4 regions of the Sphingobium sp. SA2 genome follow, and region 1 is predicted to be linked to each of the others. Evidence: riboswitches for the same ligand, from Rfam matches in the RefSeq annotation. Region 1 holds a riboswitch; each other region holds the start of a gene.
What was found. Region 1 has a riboswitch for cobalamin ahead of OVY48_RS10140 (TonB-dependent receptor plug domain-containing protein). Riboswitches for the same ligand answer to the same signal wherever they lie in the genome.
Positions count from the first base shown of each region.

Region 2: it holds a riboswitch for cobalamin, as region 1 does, so the genes downstream of both, OVY48_RS00780 (TonB-dependent receptor) here and OVY48_RS10140 (TonB-dependent receptor plug domain-containing protein) in region 1, are expected to answer to the same signal.
Region 3: it holds a riboswitch for cobalamin, as region 1 does, so the genes downstream of both, OVY48_RS18890 (TonB-dependent receptor domain-containing protein) here and OVY48_RS10140 (TonB-dependent receptor plug domain-containing protein) in region 1, are expected to answer to the same signal.
Region 4: it holds a riboswitch for cobalamin, as region 1 does, so the genes downstream of both, cobW (cobalamin biosynthesis protein CobW) here and OVY48_RS10140 (TonB-dependent receptor plug domain-containing protein) in region 1, are expected to answer to the same signal.

Region 1 covers NZ_JAPMXX010000006.1:527,989-532,312, forward strand. The annotation lists gene OVY48_RS10130 (NAD+ synthase) at 1-821, opposite strand, end outside; gene OVY48_RS10135 (ribose-phosphate pyrophosphokinase) at 956-1,891, shown strand; cobalamin riboswitch at 1,981-2,211, shown strand; gene OVY48_RS10140 (TonB-dependent receptor plug domain-containing protein) at 2,416-4,293, shown strand.
Region 2 covers NZ_JAPMXX010000001.1:157,969-162,292, forward strand. The annotation lists partial or broken gene OVY48_RS00780 (TonB-dependent receptor) at 1-1,315, opposite strand, end outside; cobalamin riboswitch at 1,533-1,767, opposite strand; gene OVY48_RS00785 (alpha-ketoglutarate-dependent dioxygenase AlkB) at 2,336-2,929, shown strand; gene OVY48_RS00790 (DUF6961 family protein) at 2,940-3,152, opposite strand; gene OVY48_RS00795 (RNA polymerase sigma factor) at 3,478-4,023, shown strand; gene OVY48_RS00800 (FecR domain-containing protein) at 4,025-4,324, shown strand, end outside.
Region 3 covers NZ_JAPMXX010000006.1:2,299,873-2,304,196, reverse strand. The annotation lists gene OVY48_RS18900 (adenosylcobinamide amidohydrolase) at 1-540, opposite strand, end outside; gene OVY48_RS18895 (fatty acid desaturase) at 753-1,637, opposite strand; cobalamin riboswitch at 1,637-1,843, shown strand; gene OVY48_RS18890 (TonB-dependent receptor domain-containing protein) at 1,987-3,927, shown strand; gene OVY48_RS18885 (threonine-phosphate decarboxylase) at 3,927-4,324, shown strand, end outside.
Region 4 covers NZ_JAPMXX010000001.1:153,324-157,647, reverse strand. The annotation lists partial or broken gene OVY48_RS00780 (TonB-dependent receptor) at 1-355, shown strand, start outside; gene OVY48_RS00775 (HoxN/HupN/NixA family nickel/cobalt transporter) at 437-1,483, shown strand; cobalamin riboswitch at 1,571-1,800, shown strand; gene cobW (cobalamin biosynthesis protein CobW) at 1,982-3,019, shown strand; gene cobN (cobaltochelatase subunit CobN) at 3,030-4,324, shown strand, end outside.

The sequences.
Region 1 (4,324 bases):
CCCAGGACCATCGCATTGTAAATGTCGGCGGGCCGGTCATCCAGGACATGGCGATCGCCGGGCAGGCAGACCCACTGCCCCGCCTGCTTCTCCCATGTCGTCAGCACCAGCGCTTCGTCCCAGTCGGGCAGCTGATGCGCGATCGACAGGTCGGCGTTCATCACGAAGGACGCGCCGTCGAACACCAGCTCATCCTGCCCGCCGACGCGGTTGAGATAGACGAGCGGCAGATTCGTCTCGCGCACCCGCGTCCCCGCAACGCCATTGACGCGGCGATCATCCTTGTCGACCTCATAGGGGCTGCCATTGGGGCTGATCAATATGTCCGCGCCCTGCGCCTTCAGGTGCGCGGTGACGAAGGGGAACCAGATGTCCTCGCAGATCGGCACGCCGATCTTGACGCCCTTGAAGTCGATGGGCGCAGGCAGCGGGCCGGGCGCGAACAGGCGCTTTTCGTCGAACGTGCCATAATTGGGCAGCTCGCGCTTCTGGCGGATGGCGGTGACCGCCCCGTCTTCCAGCAGCGCGACGACGTTGAACAACACGCCCTGCGCGGCTACCACGGTGCCGACCAGCATCGCCGGGCCGCCATCGCCGGTCGCCTGCGCCAGCCGATCCAGTTCCTGATTGGCGCGTTCGACCAGAGCGGGCTTCAATACCAGATCTTCGGGCGGATAGCCGATCAGCTGCAATTCGGGATAGACGATCAGGTCCGCATCCATCGCCCGCGCCCGCCATTCCAGCATCGCGTCGGCATTGGCGGCGAGGTCGCCTACCGACTGGGTCATCTGGGCAAGGGCGATCACGAGTTTGTCGGTCATGGACGCGGCCCCTAATGCATTTTTCCGGCTGGCGCAAAAGCGCCTTTCCACCGCGACCCCGCGCCGCTACAGGGGCGGCGTTTCACCCAGCGTCATCAATTCGTCACGCCTTTTCATTTCAGGGGGTTTTGGCCATGAAGCTCATGACCGGCAATTCGAACAAGCCGCTCGCGGCCGCCATCGCCGACTATATCGAAATTCCCCTGACCGACGCCAGCGTCCGCCGCTTCGCCGATGAGGAAGTGTTCGTGGAAATCCACGAAAATGTCCGGGGCGAAGATGTGTTCGTGCTGCAATCGACCAGCTATCCGACCAACGACAATCTGATGGAATTGCTGATCATGATCGATGCGCTGAAACGCGCGTCGGCCAAGCGAATCACTGCCGTCGTCCCCTATTTCGGCTATGCCCGGCAGGACCGGAAGCCCGGCCCCCGCACCCCGATCAGCGCCAAGCTGGTCGCGAACCTGATCACCAAGGCGGGCGCCGACCGCGTGCTGTCGGTCGATTTGCACGCCGGCCAGATCCAGGGCTTCTTCGATATTCCGACCGACAATCTGTTCGGTGCGCCGGTCATGTCGGCGGACATTCAGGCGCGCTTTGGCGATCGCAATTTGATGGTCGTGTCGCCCGACGTCGGCGGCGTGGTGCGCGCGCGGGCGCTGGCCAAGCGGCTCGACAACGCCCCGCTCGCCATCGTCGACAAGCGGCGTGAGCGCGCGGGCGAATCGGAAGTGATGAACATCATCGGCGACGTGGCCGGGCGTTTCTGCGTCCTGATCGACGATATCGTCGATTCGGCGGGGACGCTGTGCAACGCGGCCTCCGCGCTCAAGGCCGCCGGGGCCGAGGATGTCGTCGCCTATGTCAGCCATGGCGTGCTGTCGGGCGGCGCGGTCGCGCGCGTGGATGCCTCCGACCTGCTGGAACTGGTCATCACCGACACGATCCAGGGGACCGAGGCGGTCAATACCGCCAAGAAGGTCCGCCACCTGCCCATCGCCCCGCTACTGGGCGAAGCGATCAAGCGCATTGCCGATGAAAGTTCGGTGTCCAGCCTGTTCGACTGACAGCATGAAGCCGGGGCGGCAATTGCCGCCTTGCGTGATGCCTTGCCGCCCGCTATCGGGCTGCCGTCCGTAGCGCTCGCTTGAGCGCAACGGGCAAAGATCGCGCCGGTGCCTCTTGATCGAGGCTTAAAAGGGAAGGCGGTGCGGATGGCTCACACCATCCAAAGCCGCAGCTGTCCCTGCAACTGTAAGCGGTGAGCGTGATGTACACGGCTTCCTCTTCGAAGGAAGCAGCCACTGGACCGTCAAACGTCTGGGAAGGTCGTACATGACGCCATGACCCGTGAGCCAGGAGACCTGCCGGCGTTCTGGTCGCTCTTGCCTTGGTCCAGGGGATGGCCGCGGCACGGTAACTCTCCGTCTGAGCGACGACAGGAAGGCGGCCGGGGCCGCAACCGTCGTGGGACGCTGGGCTATATATGCGCCGGTTCGTCGCCCTGCGTCGGCCGTCGATCGGCGGGCCATACGCCCATCATCGACATGCTCCACCGCCCGCTATCGCTCGGCGCGGGAGGAGACTATACATGATTAAATACGGCATATCCCTGCTGGCGCTCAGCGCTGCCAGCCCCGTTTTCGCGCAGGCCCCCGAACAGATTTCGGACCTGAGCGGCAACAGCACACCCATCATCGTCACCGCCTCGCGCGTCACCAGCGAAGCGCGCGAGATCGGTAGCGCGGTGTCGATCATCACCCGTGCCGATATCCAACGCAACCAGATCCTCTTCCTGAAAGACATATTGCAGGACGCGCCCGGCGTGCAGACGACGGCCGATCGCCCCGGCCAGTTGACCAGCGTCCGCATCCGGGGATCGAACAATAATGAGATTCTCTGGCTGATCGACGGTATCGAGCTGGGTGATCCCAGTGCGATCAGCACCCAGTTCCAGGCCGACCACCTGACCAGCCGCGACATCGACCGGGTCGAAATCCTGCGCGGCAACCAAAGCTCGCTCTATGGCTCCGACGCGGTCGGCGGCGTCATCAACATCATCACCCAACGCGCGACCGAAGAGGGTTTGCAGGTCAATGCAGAGGCCGAGGCCGGTTCCTATGGCATGCGCAGCGGCGGCGCATCGCTGCTGGGCAAGAGCGGCGCGCTCGATTTCCGCCTGAGCGCGACCGGCTATCGCCATGACGGCCCCTCGCTCGCCGATCCCCGCACCGCCAGCCCCGCAGGGTCGGCCACCGAAAAGGACGAATATCGCCGCTACGGCTTTAGCGGCCGGGTCGGCTATCAGGCGACCGACACCTTGTCGCTGCAGGCGATCGGCTATTGGTTCGATGCCTTCAGCGATCTCGACAATACGACGTCGGACAGCGACGATACCGCCAAAACGCGCGACTATGCCGCCGCCGGCCAGGCCAGCTACAAGAGCCTGGACGGCCAGTTCACCGCTGACCTGACCGCCAGCCGCTACGCCGCGCGCCGCCGCTATTTCGGCACCTGGAACCGGGCCGAGGGCGACCTGTTCCGCGGCACCAAGGACGAGCTGACGCTGGCGCTCGCCTATGGCGGCACCGGCCCGGTCAGCCTGGCCGCAGGGGGCAATTATGAGCGGGAGAAGACGACCCAGATCACCAGCTTTTCCGGTGCTTTCCCCGCCCGCGTCAACACGCGGTCGGCCTATGCCGAAATCGCGCTGCGGCCGCTCGCGGGGCTTACCCTGACCGGCGCGGCGCGGGTCGACGATAATAGCCGCTTCGGCACGTTCGACACCTATCGCGGCACGCTGGCTTATGCGCTGGGCGCGCTCAAGCTGCGCGCCAGTTATGGCACCGGGGCCAAGGCACCGGGCCTCTATCAATTGTTCGACCCCACCTATGGCAACCCAGACCTTGAGGTCGAAACCAGCCGGGGCGGCGACATCGGCTTCGACCTGGCGCTGACCGAAGGGCTGACCGCGCAGGTCAGCTATTTCTTCACCCGCAAGACCAACGAGATCAACTTCGACGGCAGCCGTCCGCCCTTTGGCGGCTATGGCCAGTTCGGCCGCACCCGCGCGGAGGGGATAGAGATCGGCGTCACCGCCCAGCCGCTGCCCTGGCTGGGTGTCAGCCAGACCTATGGCTATACCGACCATGAAATCGATCGCGACATGGACGGTGTCTATGTCAACAGCGGCCGCCCGCGCTATACCGGCACCACATCGGTCATCCTGACCCCGGCCGAACGCGCGTCGATGACCGCGCGGGTGCGCTATCATGATGGCGACTCGTCGGGCTTTGGCGGCGCGACTGAGGCCTATACAGTGGTCGACCTGCTCGCCTCCTACGGCATCACCGACCGGGTCGAGCTGTATGGCCGCGTCATCAACCTGTTCGATAAATGGTATCAGGTCAGCTACGGCACCCAGACGCTCGGCCTGTCGGCCTATGGCGGCGTGCGCCTGAGCTTCTGATATGATCCCGTCCCCGCCATCAGACCGCGCA
Region 2 (4,324 bases), on a different contig from region 1:
GTTGCGGCGTAACCTGATAGGCGATCGAGACCTTAGGTGAGAGAATCGACGCCGAGCCACTGCCTTCTCCCAGCGACGCCGCAACCACATCTCGTGCACGCACGGAATAGTGATAATAGTCCCCGCGAAGACCACCTGTCACACGCAGTCCAGCCAAGAGTTTCCAAGCGACTTCGCCGTAGAGCGCGGAAGACAATTCCCCGACCTGATAGTGCCCGAGAGATTCAAGAAATGTGCGGACAGCCGTTCGATCGACACCAACATTCCCGATGGCATCGTATCTGTTTTCGGTGCCAAGGCTCACAGCCAGACTGTCAGCGATTTCCCAATTTTTTTGAGCGGACAGCCCTAGTACCCAATGCCGGTCGAACTGCTTGATCTGCGCGCTTGTGCCATCCGGATCGGTGTAAGTGGGGTTCGACAACATCGACCAGTCGTAAAACTGGGCATAGACATTGGCGCGCCATGTCGGTTGCTTGACCGCGATGTTAGCCACCTGGCGCGTCGTCTCACCCCGCGCGGAAGGATCTGGAGAGCAGAACACATCCGCACACAACGCCGTGCCGATAATGCGCTCCGGGATTTGCTCGGTAGGGTGCCATGTCGCCCGGTAGGCATGGAGAGATGCCTCCAATGTGCCCGCACCGCTCGGCATGCTATATTTCGCGAAACCCGAGTAATGGCGAAGACGTTCAGTTTCCTGCCACGGTCCGTCGTAGGTCTTGGCCTGAGCGACAAGCGTGAGATCTCCCACGCCCACGTCGTGCACTGTTCCGCCTACGGCGACGCGGCGCCAACCATATGAACCAGCCTCGGCCGATGCCCACGGCCGGTGGTAACCCTTGATGGTCATCATATAGGCTGCTCCCGCCAGAGCGAAATCACCGCCGTCGGCGCGATAGGGCCCTTTACGAAAATCCTCCCGGCCCACGATCTCCGGAATGAGGCCGTTGAGGTCGAGATAGCCGTGACCGTGTCCGTGTGTGCGAAAGTTCATCTGCAGTTCATCGATATAGGTGGTGAAGTCAGACCCATGGTCGAGGTTGAAACCGCGCAGGAAATACTGGTTGGCTTTGCCGCTCCCCGAATGCTGGGCTGCAACCAGCCCGGGCACCGCTTCCAGCAGTTCCGCCACGCGGAGAAGTGGCCGCACGAGGACATCGGCCCCTCCGACGCTTCCCTCGCTGGCTGATCTGGCAGTGCCGATCATGGCCTCACCACGACCGAAAACCACGATGTCGTTGCCCGCCTCGACCGCGTCCGCGCTTGTTTGCGATCCCTTCTCAAAGGGTTCGGCAAAGGCTGGCGTTCCCATACAGATCAGCGCAAGTGCGCTGCTGGTAGTAATGGTCTTGATCACGAAATAGTCCTCCGGCGTCTTGCGACGTGGCCGGGGCATACCCGCGCGAACGGGCGAGCCGCGCGGCGGCCGGACGCCATGGGCGGCCGACGCACGTCTCCGATGCGGCCCCAGCCGCTCATTCGTCGCTCAGACGGAGTTCACCGTGCCGCAGCCATCCTCTGGACCAAGGCAAGAGCGACCAGACGCCGGCAGGTCTCCTGGCTCACGGGTCACAGCTTGATGCACGCCTTCCCAGACCTCGCATGATTTAGCGTCCGGCCCAGTGGCTGCCCCTTCAAAGAGGAGCCATGTACATCGCGCTATCCGCTTACAGTTGCAGAGACAGCCGCGGATTTGGAAGCAAGCTTCCGCACCACATTCCCGATTAAGCCCCTTTTGGGGGCACCGGCGCGATCAATGAAAGCCGAACTTGTCCGCCTCTCAATCCCTCGCCTAACTGAAGTGAACGGAAAAGCCAATAACGCTTGGAGCTGGGATTTAATCAACGATTACTGCATCCCGCGCCACCATTGCCATTGGCACGGCCAGAGCGCGCCAACCGCACGCACTCGCTTTGAATGGCGGGTTTTCCCTGAACCTGTCGTTGGCCATCGGACTCCTGTACGCCCGGAAGTGGTCGCGACCTGTCGATTAGCGGAAGGACCGCACCTAGGAACAAGAAATTGGCAGCTGAACGGCGACAAAGGGTCGGATTTTACGAAGCACACTTGCCCCTCTCTTAATCAAATGGGTGGGATCTGCACGGCCCAGCCTACTAAAATGGCTCGAACTTCATGGCGGCTCACTGATGATTACAGTTTTCCAAGCCGCACCGCACCTACCCCATTTGCCAAACAACATAAAATCAGTGTCGGAATCCGGTCAGTGCCCAAAACAGACTCGAATTGATCGAACGCTTTACGGACCGCGCTATCCATCAAAAAATCAGCTATGCGATTGCCTTGTGCGCGCAGGCTCCCAATCTAGACGTTGATGGCCAGCCTGTTCCCCGACCTGTTTGAGACTCCGAAAATCCCGGGCTTGTCCTATCGGGAAGACCTTATCTCCCGCGATGAAGAGTTGAGGCTGATCGACGGGATCGACGCATCCGCGCTCGAGCCGTTTCGTTTCCAGGGTTGGCTCGGCAAGCGCCTGACCAGTTCCTATGGCTGGCGCTACGACTTCGACGACGCACGCTTCGGACCTACAGATCCCATGCCGGATTGGCTGCTACCTGTGCGTGCAAAAGCCGCTGTCTTTGTCGGCCTTGAGCCCGCCAGCCTAGCCCAGGCGCTCCTCATCCGCTACGATCTTGGTGCCGGCATAGGCTGGCACCGTGATCGCCCGGTCTTCGACCATGTCGTCGGCATTTCGCTGGGCGTGTCGGCCCCCTTGCGTTTTCGGCGGCGCAACGCCAGCGGGTTCGATCGCGTCACCATTCCGCTCGCGCCGCGTTCGGTCTATCACCTTCATGGCGAAGCGCGGTACCAATGGGAACATAGCATAGCCGAAATGGGAGAGACCCGCTGGTCGATCACCTTCCGTACGCTCGCTGAGAAACTGACGGGCCGGAACATGATCAGATAGCTGCCCTCCTTCAATGCGCCATGGTGCCCGCATCGAGAAGCTGGTCCAAGCGCGTCGCAACGTCGAGCCACCGCGCAACACCGGCCTGATCACCCGCCAGCGCCAGCGTTCTTACTCTTTCTGCAATAAAGTCGCTCGTGTTCGCGCCATGCTGCCGTTCGACCGCCAGCGCTTCGGCCCAGCCTGGATCATGCTCGAGAGAATCGAAGCAATGCAGGATCAACGCTCAGCAGTACCACGGCCCAGCGTACCCATCAGGAATAACTATTCGTCTTGACCTCTTGATCTGCAGACTGGGCCGCGGCATCATAGGTCGGCAGGGGGGATTTTGCTGACGGCCCCGCTGTAGGATTATCCTGTCAGGCATAACTGACGCCCCTCTGATTTTTGGGGCGGTCGGAGCGACGGCCCGCCATCGCTTGAGACACACCTAGCTCAATCGCCCCCGGGATTCTCGGGACCGATTCTGTCGGCCTGTTGGCCAAGCTCGCGTGTTACGTCCTCTCCCCATCAATCGATCCCAGACGGATCGCGCTCAACCGCTTCCTATGCCCGACAAGCATCCAGGCGGCTCCCTATCTGTCGCAAAAGACAGCGCATACACGGCGATTCTAAGTGATACTTACAGCACAGAAGCTCCGGGCCTCATCCGCTATTTCAAGCAACGCATGCGGGATGACGAGGACGCCAACGATCTCATGCAGGAAGCATTTGCCAGGCTTGCAGCCCATATGCGTACGAAGATACTCGTTCATCCAGCGTCCTATCTGCAACGCATAGCCCGCAATCTTCTCGTGGATCGAATGCGCAGTGCGAGACGTGCGGCCGCGACCATAGGGCCGACGCTGGATGAACTACCCGAAATCGGCGCTGCCCCGGAGCAAAGCTTCGGAATCGAAAGGCAGGATGTCATGCGTCTCTACAAGGCGGCCGTCGATGGTCTCCCCGACCAGACCCGGCAAGTCTTCCTCATGCATCGGGTAGAGAATCTGACCTATCGAGAAATCGGTGAAAAGCTTAGAATCGCGGTCCCTACCGTTCAATATCATCTGGGCCGCGCACTGGCGCGTATCGCACAAGCTCTGGACGACTGACATGCTCGATGAACAAGAGAAGCGCTCCGCCATGCGCGAAGAAGCCGCATCCTGGTTCGCCGCGATGCAGGGTCCAGATGCCCAAAACCGCGACCAGGAATTCAAGGCATGGCTTGCCGCAGATCCAGACCACCGAATTGCCTACGCGCGGATCGCGGAAGTCTACAGCATAGGAAAGTCGCTGGTGTCGCCGACCAAAGCCGAAGCAGACGCTGCGCCGACGCACTCCCGACATGCGGTGGCTCTTGCTGCGGCGGTCGCTGTGATCCTGCTTTCCTTCTCTGCCATCGTCTGGATGCCA
Region 3 (4,324 bases), 1.8 Mb from region 1:
TGGATGGATAGGAGTTGCGACGACGATGCAGTCGGTCCCAGTTCCCGTCACGGCCAATCCAGATGGCTTCCAGGGAAGGTCGATCATTGCAACCGTACGCGCCTGGGCAACAATTGAAATGGTCTCCACGAGCGCCGCTTGTGACAGAGGGCGATCGACATGCACGAGGAGGTTGATCGTCCCGACATCCTGATGAGCAACGGGTGCAGAACCGACGCGCACCGCATTACCAAGACCGACGGTCGCCAGGCAGCTGGCCGTAGCCCGCCCGAAGGACGCCTGAGACATGTGATGCTTGGTGATATCTCGAGATGTCATGAGGTGGACCGCATCCGTCAATCCCGCCGACTGCATGCTTTTTCTAAGCAGCAAGGCTGGATCGACATCCATGCTCAGATCGGCATCCCGGACATAGAGCCATGCGACACTGCTGACTTCTGCGAAGCCTGGCCGCGTCAGCGACCAACTCAAAACAGCTTGTGGTTGAGGGAACGAGGCAACAAGGAAAGGGCTGGCACAGTGAACGGAAAATGGATTCATCAAGACCTGCCTCGCACGATATCACTGCGCTTGCAACACTAACCATGCGCCTCTGTGCGTAGGTATGTACACGCGGCTCAAGGCTAACAACTGCTACAAGTAAAAATACTCTCCCAAAACTAAGCATCCGTTAATCTGGTTTTGCTGCACCAGAATATCTCTGCCCGATCATATCCATGAGCTCTGGAAAATTGGTAAGAAATATTGGTGCTTTATTCGAGTATACGACAAAGAATGCTCGACGGTTTTTCGATTTTTGCAAACATACCGTTGATGCAGCCTTCGCAATCGTGGAGACGTCTGCGTGTGGCAATCATGTCTGCTCCATCCACCTGCAAAAGGATGGCGCAATAGCGTCCGGGAGATCTTTGGGCTGCCGCCTCACCCAATCCCCCGTCACTCCCGCTCACGCCACGCGTCGGCATGAGCTCCCGGATCATGCCCCAATATCCGCGCGACACATGCGCGTTCGCCGCACAGGTTGGGTTGGCCATCAGATGGAGGTGCAGGCGGCGCAGATTATGCCAGGGGACGGACGGGAAGAGGTGATGTTCCAGATGATAGCTGATGTTGAGCGGCCCGATGAGGAGCCTGTCGAGCAAGGTCGGGATGACGGTGCGGGTGCCGTTGAGTTCGTGATTATCGGGGAGGCCGTTATGCTCGGCCATGGCGCGGATGCGGTTGAAGACATTGACCCAGAAAAATTGCGGGATGAGGATCAGGCCCAGTATCTGCCAGCGAAAGGGCGACCACAATATCGCGCCATAGACCAGCACGGCCCATGCGACATAGCGTAGGCGCAGCGACAGGCGGTAATCGAAACCGAAGCGTTTGGGATTGTGGAAATTGGCGATGGGTGCCCAGATGCGTCCAGCGCGCGCCACCCGATAATAGTTGAGACCGGTGATGCTGCGGACCAGCAGCCAGAACATTGCGCGCGGAGATTTGGGAAAATGCTGGTCCGGGTCGCGCCGCTGGATACGTTGGTCACAATCATGGATGGTGTTGGTGTGGCGGGCGCGCTTTTGCCCGAGCGGGACCCGCCAGTAATGAAGGTCAGCACAGCATTTTCCTTGCAATGCGGTTTTGCTCGCCATATTGCGACGCCGCAACAGGTTCCCAGAGATGGGATTAATAGGGAACGCGGAAGCAGGTATCTACCCCTGTAATCCGTGGCTGTCCCCGCAACTGTGACCGGAGAGCGGTCGCCCCTTCATGCCACTGGGTGCATTTGCACTTGGGAAGGCGGGGCGAGCGTGTTGACCCGGGAGCCAGGAGACCTGCCTGTTGTAGTCGGTCCTTTGCGCGGACGGGGTGTTCAGCGTGATCGAGGTCAATCCTCGCGTGACGACATCGATTGGGGTGGCGCGCGCGGGTGACAAGCCAGCGAACGCTCTGTCGTGCCATTGGTGCGAGCAACCCCTTGTTGTTTGACAGGGGATACACATGCAAAATCTGTTCTTAAAAGTGACCGTTTCCACCGCAGCTCTCGGGCTTTGCGGCACCTTCATTGCGCACGCGCAGGATGATGTCCGCACCATGTCGCCGCACGAACCGGTCATCGTCGTCACCGCCAACCGCAGCGCCCAGCCCGTCGAAAGGGTCGGCCAATCCATCACGGTGATCGATTCGGCCGAAATCGAGCGGCGGCAGACCCAAACCGTCGCCGATATCCTGCGAACCGTGCCGGGTGTCAGCATCACGCGCAACGGCGGCGTCGGGACATCCACATCGGTGTTCATTCGCGGTGCAGAGAGCGATCAGACCGTGGCGCTGGTCGATGGCATCAAGCTCAACGACCCTTCGTCGCCGGGGGGCGGCTTCAACTTCGGCAATCTGCTGATCGGCAACATCGAGCGAATTGAGGTTTTGCGCGGACCATCGTCGGTGCTTTGGGGCAGCCAAGCGATCGGCGGGGTTATCAACATGATCACTCGCCAGCCGACGGACGCCCTGACAGTCAACGTACGCGGCGAATATGGCTATCGCGATACTGGACAGCTGGTTGGCAACATTGCCGGAAAAGCCGGTCCGTTTTCGGCCAGCGTGGGCGCAGGATACTTCCGCACCGATGGCATCTCCTCATTCAGCGAAGCGCGCGGCGGCATCGAAAAGGATGGCTATGAAAATTACGGTGCCAACGGTAGTTTCAATCTGGCGCTGAGCGACTGGTTGTCGCTCGATGCGCGCGGCTGGTATTCGGAAGGCCGGGTGAATATCGATGGCTTCCCTCCACCAACCTTTGCCTTTGGTGATGTGAACGAGGAATCGCGCACCCGCGAAATCGTCGGCTATACCGGAGTTAACGCCACGCTGTTCGACGGTCGCTTCCGTAACCGGCTGGGCTATGCGTACACCGACACCCGTCGCCGCAACTTCAGCCTTGTCGGCCTGCCTGCCGAGACCTTTGTCGGCAATGGCCGCAACGAACGTATCGAATATCAGGGCATGTTCGATATCGCAGAAGGCTGGCAGCTGACGGGTGGACTGGAACGCGAGACATCGCGCTTTTCCAGCAGCAGTTTTGGTGCGCGTCCTTCCATCGGACGGGCCCGGATCGACAGCGTTTACGGGCAGATCGTGGCGACACCGGTGACGGGCCTGACCCTGACCGGCGGCGTTCGGCATGATGACCACAACCGCTTTGGCGGAGCCACCACCTTTGGGGCGAGCGGCGTTTACACGGTGAGCCAGACCGGCACGACAGTGCGCGCCAGCTATGCCGAGGGGTTCAAGGCACCGTCGCTGTTCCAGCTGCAAAGCGACTTCGGCAATCAGCTGCTCCAGCCGGAAAGCTCGAAGGGCTGGGACGCCGGGGTCACCCAGAATCTCGTCAACGGGCGGTTGCAGGCCAGTGCCACCTTCTTCCGGCGCGACTCAGACGATCTCATCATCTTCATATCCTGCCCGCTGCCACGCACAGGCATCTGCGCTGGACGGCCTTCGGGCACGTATGACAACGTCTCGAAGGCGCGGGCTAAAGGCGTTGAAATCGGCCTGACGATGCAGCCGGTCGATGCGCTGCGGCTGCAGGCGAACTATACCTATACAGATGCCACCAACCGGTCGCCTGGCAATGTCAACTTCGGGCGGCAACTGGTACGGCGGCCGCAGCACAGCGTCACCGCGCTGATCGACTATCGCTGGGGTTTCGGGTTGGAGACCGGCGTCACGCTCACGCATGTCGGGTCGAACTTCGACAATGCCAACAACAGCCGCAAGGTTGAAGGCTATGTGCTGGCGGACCTGCGCGCCTCGTTCCCGCTGACCGACCGGATCGACATCTATGCCCGGGTCGAAAACCTCTTCGACGAACGTTACGAGACGGTGTTCCGTTATGGCTCGCCGGACCGGGCGGGCTATGCCGGTGTGCGGATGCGCTACTGATGAAGGCCGCAGCGCGCGCCTTGATCAATGATTTCGCCCGACACGGCGGACGTATCGATATTGCGCGCGCTGCGTTTCCGCAGGTTGCCCGGTGGACCGATCTGTCCACCGGCATTGCGCCCTGGCCCTATCCGGTTGGACATGTTGCGGGCGCCGCAGAGCGCCTGCCCGATCCGCTTGACTTATCTGCGTTGGAAACTGCCGCTGCCGCATTCTTCGGTGTCGATGCGACGCGCTTGGTGGCGGTGCCGGGTAGCGATCTGGCGCTGCGGTTGCTGGGCGCGATGCTGGGCGGACATCTGGGCAACAGGTCAGCCGCTGTGGTGCGCCCCGGCTATTCCGGTCATCTGACAATGTGGGGCGAAAGCGCTGCCACCGAGTGCACCGCCGATGCGCT
Region 4 (4,324 bases), on a different contig from region 1:
TGGCGATCACATCCCTAATGCATTTGAGAACGCGGCTTCAGCCGGTGCCGCCATCATTCTTGATCCCTGGGAAGCCAGCATTCGGGTGCGCCACCTCGGACCTTCTCCGCTTGTCGAGGACAACAGTGTCCGGGATCGGGGCAGCACCGTCATGAATGCCCGCGCCGCGTGGACGGGCAAGAAGGTCGAGATATTTGGAGAAGTGCTGAACATCTTCGACAGCCGGGACAAGGACATCGCCTATTATTACGAGTCCTACATCCCCGCCTTTGATGCAGGTGCTCCGGTGGAAGGCCGGTTGAGTCGTGTGGTCGAGCCTCGAACCGTGAGGATTGGCGCAAAGGTCAATTTCTAGCGAAATCCCTTGATGGGCGGCGCTGCAGCACGTCTGCTGCGCCATCCTCCGTTTGTACATTCCTTAATCGCCGAGCCAATCATGCCCCTCACGAAGACACTGCCATCCCTGTCTCTGCGCCTACGAATTGGTGCCTTGTTTGCCGGATTGATCGCCGCCAACATTGGCGTCTGGGTCTGGGCATTCAGCCTGTTTCATGCGCAGCCGTTAATGCTCGGCACCGCTGTGCTTGCCTGGGGGCTTGGCCTGCGCCATGCGGTCGATGCCGATCATATTGCGGCCATCGACAATGTGACGCGCAAACTGATGCAGGATGGTCAGCGCCCGGTTTCGGCCGGCTTCTGGTTTGCGATCGGGCATTCCGGGATCATTGCCATAGCATCGATCATCATTGCGGTGACGGCCAGCGCGCTGTCGCAGTTCGGCGCCTTCAAGGAAATCGGCGGCGTGATTGCAACCGTGATTTCCGCGCTTTTCCTGTTCACGATCGCCGGCATGAACCTGGTCATCCTGCGCTCTGTCTGGCGGACCTTTGCGCATGTTCGTGCAGGCGGCAGCTATGTCGAGGACGATCTTGATCTGTTATTGGGTGGGCGCGGTCTGCTTTCCAGACTGTTCAGGCCGATGTTCCGCCTTGTGAACAAAAGCTGGCATATGGCCCCGCTGGGGTTTCTGTTCGGGCTTGGGTTCGATACCGCAACCGAAGTTGCCATTCTGGGCATGTCGGCCAGCCAGGCCGCCGATGGCCTGTCGATCGGGACAATCCTGGTCCTGCCCGCCCTGTTCGCGGTCGGTATGGCCCTCATCGATACGGCGGACGGCGTGGTGATGCTGGGCGCTTATGAATGGGCCTTCGTGAAGCCGATCCGCAAGCTCTACTACAACATCACAATCACCCTGATCTCGGCCATCGTGGCGATTGTCATTGGTGGAATCGAAACGCTGGCCCTGATTGGCGACAAACTGGCCCTTACGGGTGCCCCATGGCGGATCGCCATTGAATTGGGCGAAAATTTCAATGGTCTGGGCTTCGCCATCATCGGACTTTTCGTGTTCTGTTGGCTGGCGAGTTACGCGATCTATCGCTGGAAGCGGTTCGATGAGATCGAGGTTTCTGTCGTTACCTGATCGTCCATCGTTGCATGAAGCAACATCATCAATTGGCTTGGCTCCGATCTTCGTCTAGGGCGCATGGCGAAGGACGGGTTGATTCCGCCCTTCGATGATCGCGCCGGTGCCCTCGCAAGGGGCTTAATCGGGAATGCGGTGCGGGGGCTTGCTCCCAAATCCGTGGCTGTCCCTGCAACTGTAAGCGGATAGCGCGATGCATATGCTCCTGAACTCAGGGGCGGCCACTGGACAGCGCGCAAGCGCCAAGTCTGGGAAGGCGTGCATCAAGCTGTGACCCGCGAGCCAGGAGACCTGCCGGCGCACCGGTCGCTCTTGCCTGATCCAGGGGATGGTCACGGCACGGTAACTCTCCGTCTGAGCGACGAAGCTGTGTGGCTGGGGCTGCACGGTCGCGTGGTAACGGGTGCTTTGTCGCGCTCGCCCGTCGTCGCGCGCCGACCGGACTTGTCCGGCAAGCCCCGCCGTTTGTCGCTCTGGCGCGCGGAGGAATTGCTTGTGGCCGACCTGTCAAAGGTGCCTGTCACCATCATCACGGGCTTTCTGGGCGCGGGGAAAACCACGCTTATCAGCCACCTGATCCGCAATGCGGGCGGCCGCAGGCTGGCGGTGGTGGTCAACGAATTCGGTACGCTGGGTGTGGATGGCGACATTCTTGCATCCTGCGCCATTCCAGACTGCCCGGCGGAAAACATCGTCGAACTGGCCAATGGCTGCATCTGCTGCACCGTGGCGGACGATTTCATTCCTACGGTCGAGAAGCTCCTCGCGCTTGATCCCCGCCCGGATCACATCCTGATCGAGACATCGGGTCTGGCGTTGCCAAAGCCGCTGCTCAAGGCGTTTGACTGGCCAGCGATCCGCAGCCGGATCACCGTGGACGGCGTGCTGGCGCTGGCCGATGCCGAGGCGGTTGCGGCAGGCCGGTTTGCGCCCGATGTGGCCGCGCTTGACGCCCAGCGCGCCGCCGATCCGAGCATCGATCACGAAACGCCGCTGTCCGAAGTGTTCGAGGACCAGCTTGCCTGCGCCGATATGATCCTGCTGACCAAGGTTGATCTGGCCGGACCCGAAGGCGTTGCCGCCGCACGCGCGATCATCGCGGCAGAGCTTGGCCGCCCGGTGCCGGTGATCGAACTGACCGAAGGCGTGGTCGATCCGCGCGTGATTCTGGGGCTTGATGCCGCCGCCGAGGACGACATCGCCGCGCGCCCATCGCACCATGATGGGGATGATGATCACGAACACGATGATTTTGACAGCGCCGTTATCGAATGGGGCGAAATTGCCGATCCGGCGGCCCTTGTCGCGCGGATCGAAACGCTGGCGCGCGATCACCATATCCTGCGCGTGAAGGGCTATGCCGCCGTTGCGGGCAAGCCGATGCGGCTGCTGGTGCAGGCGGTAGGCGCGCGGGTGCGCCACCAGTACGACCGTCCGTGGCGGCCTGACGAGCCGCGCCGCACCACGCTGGTCGCCATTGCTGAGCACGATCATGTCGATCCAGACGCCATTCGCGCGGTGCTGCTGGCGTAAGGCGCAGGCGATGCACGTCATTTTCCGCGAAACGCACGGGATGGAGGAAACCGCCGTCCCGCAGGATCTGGGGCAAGAGCCTGCGGATCTTGTGGTCCTGTCCTTTTCGGACAGCGATCTGGGGGCGTTCGCGGCGGCATGGCATCAGGCCCGTGCAGACGATGCGACATTTCCTTCGCTGCGGCTCGCCAATCTGGCAGCGCTTATGCACCCGCTATCGGTCGACACCTATGTCGAGCGGACGCTGTCAGGTGCGAAGGCGATCCTGATCCGGCTGATTGGCGGTACGCCCTATTGGAGTTACGGGCTGGAACGAGTGGAGGCTCTGGCCCGGTCGCGAGGCATCGCGCTGGCCGTGCTGCCCGGCGACGGCTGGGAGGACGGGCGGCTGGATGCAGTTTCGACCGTCCCCGTGCCTGCTTTGAGAAGCCTTGCGCAATTGTGCGATGCCGGCGGTGCAGGGGCGGCGCAGGCGGCGCTTGTTGCGCTTTCACGGCTGGCAGGGCTGATCGATACCCCTCCCCAAAATTGCGAGCCGCTGCCTATGGCGGGAGGTTGGCATCCCGACCGGGGCGTCGTCGATCCTGAATCCTTTGCGCGCAATCCCGGACGACCGCTGGTCCTGATCATCTTCTATCGTTCTTACCTGACCGCCCACGATCTGGACCCGTTTGCCGCCCTGCATGCCGCGTTCGACCGGCACGGCTTTGACGCACTGTCGATCTTCGTCCCCTCGCTGAAAGCCCCGCAGGTGCGCGATCAGGTGGACCGCTGGGTGCGCGGCCTTGGCCCGGCGGCGATCATCAACGCCACCGCCTTTTCCGCGCGTGGCGAAGACGGCGATACCCCGCTCGATGGCGCGGGCGTTCCCGTGTTCCAACTGGCGCTGGCCACGTCGGGCCGCACCGGCTGGGCAGCGGCTTCGCGCGGGCTGTCCCCCGCAGACCTCGCCATGCACGTGGTCTTGCCCGAAATTGACGGCCGGGTCTTTGCCGGGGTCGCCAGCTTCAAGGAAGCGGGTGCGCGCGATCCCGCACTAGGTTTTGCCCGCACCGTCCACCGCGCCGATCCCGACCGGATCGAGGCGATCACTGCGCGCGTGGCAGGCTGGATCGCCCTTTCGCAAAGGCCGGTTGCCGATCGGCGGGTTGCGCTGATCCTGTCGACTTATCCCGGCAAGGCATACCAGATGGCCCACGCCGTGGGGCTGGATGCGCTCGCCTCAGCCGAGGCGACCCTGGCCGATCTGGCCGAGGCGGGATATGCCACGGATGGCCAGACCGATCTGGGCGCGCGCCTTGAAAG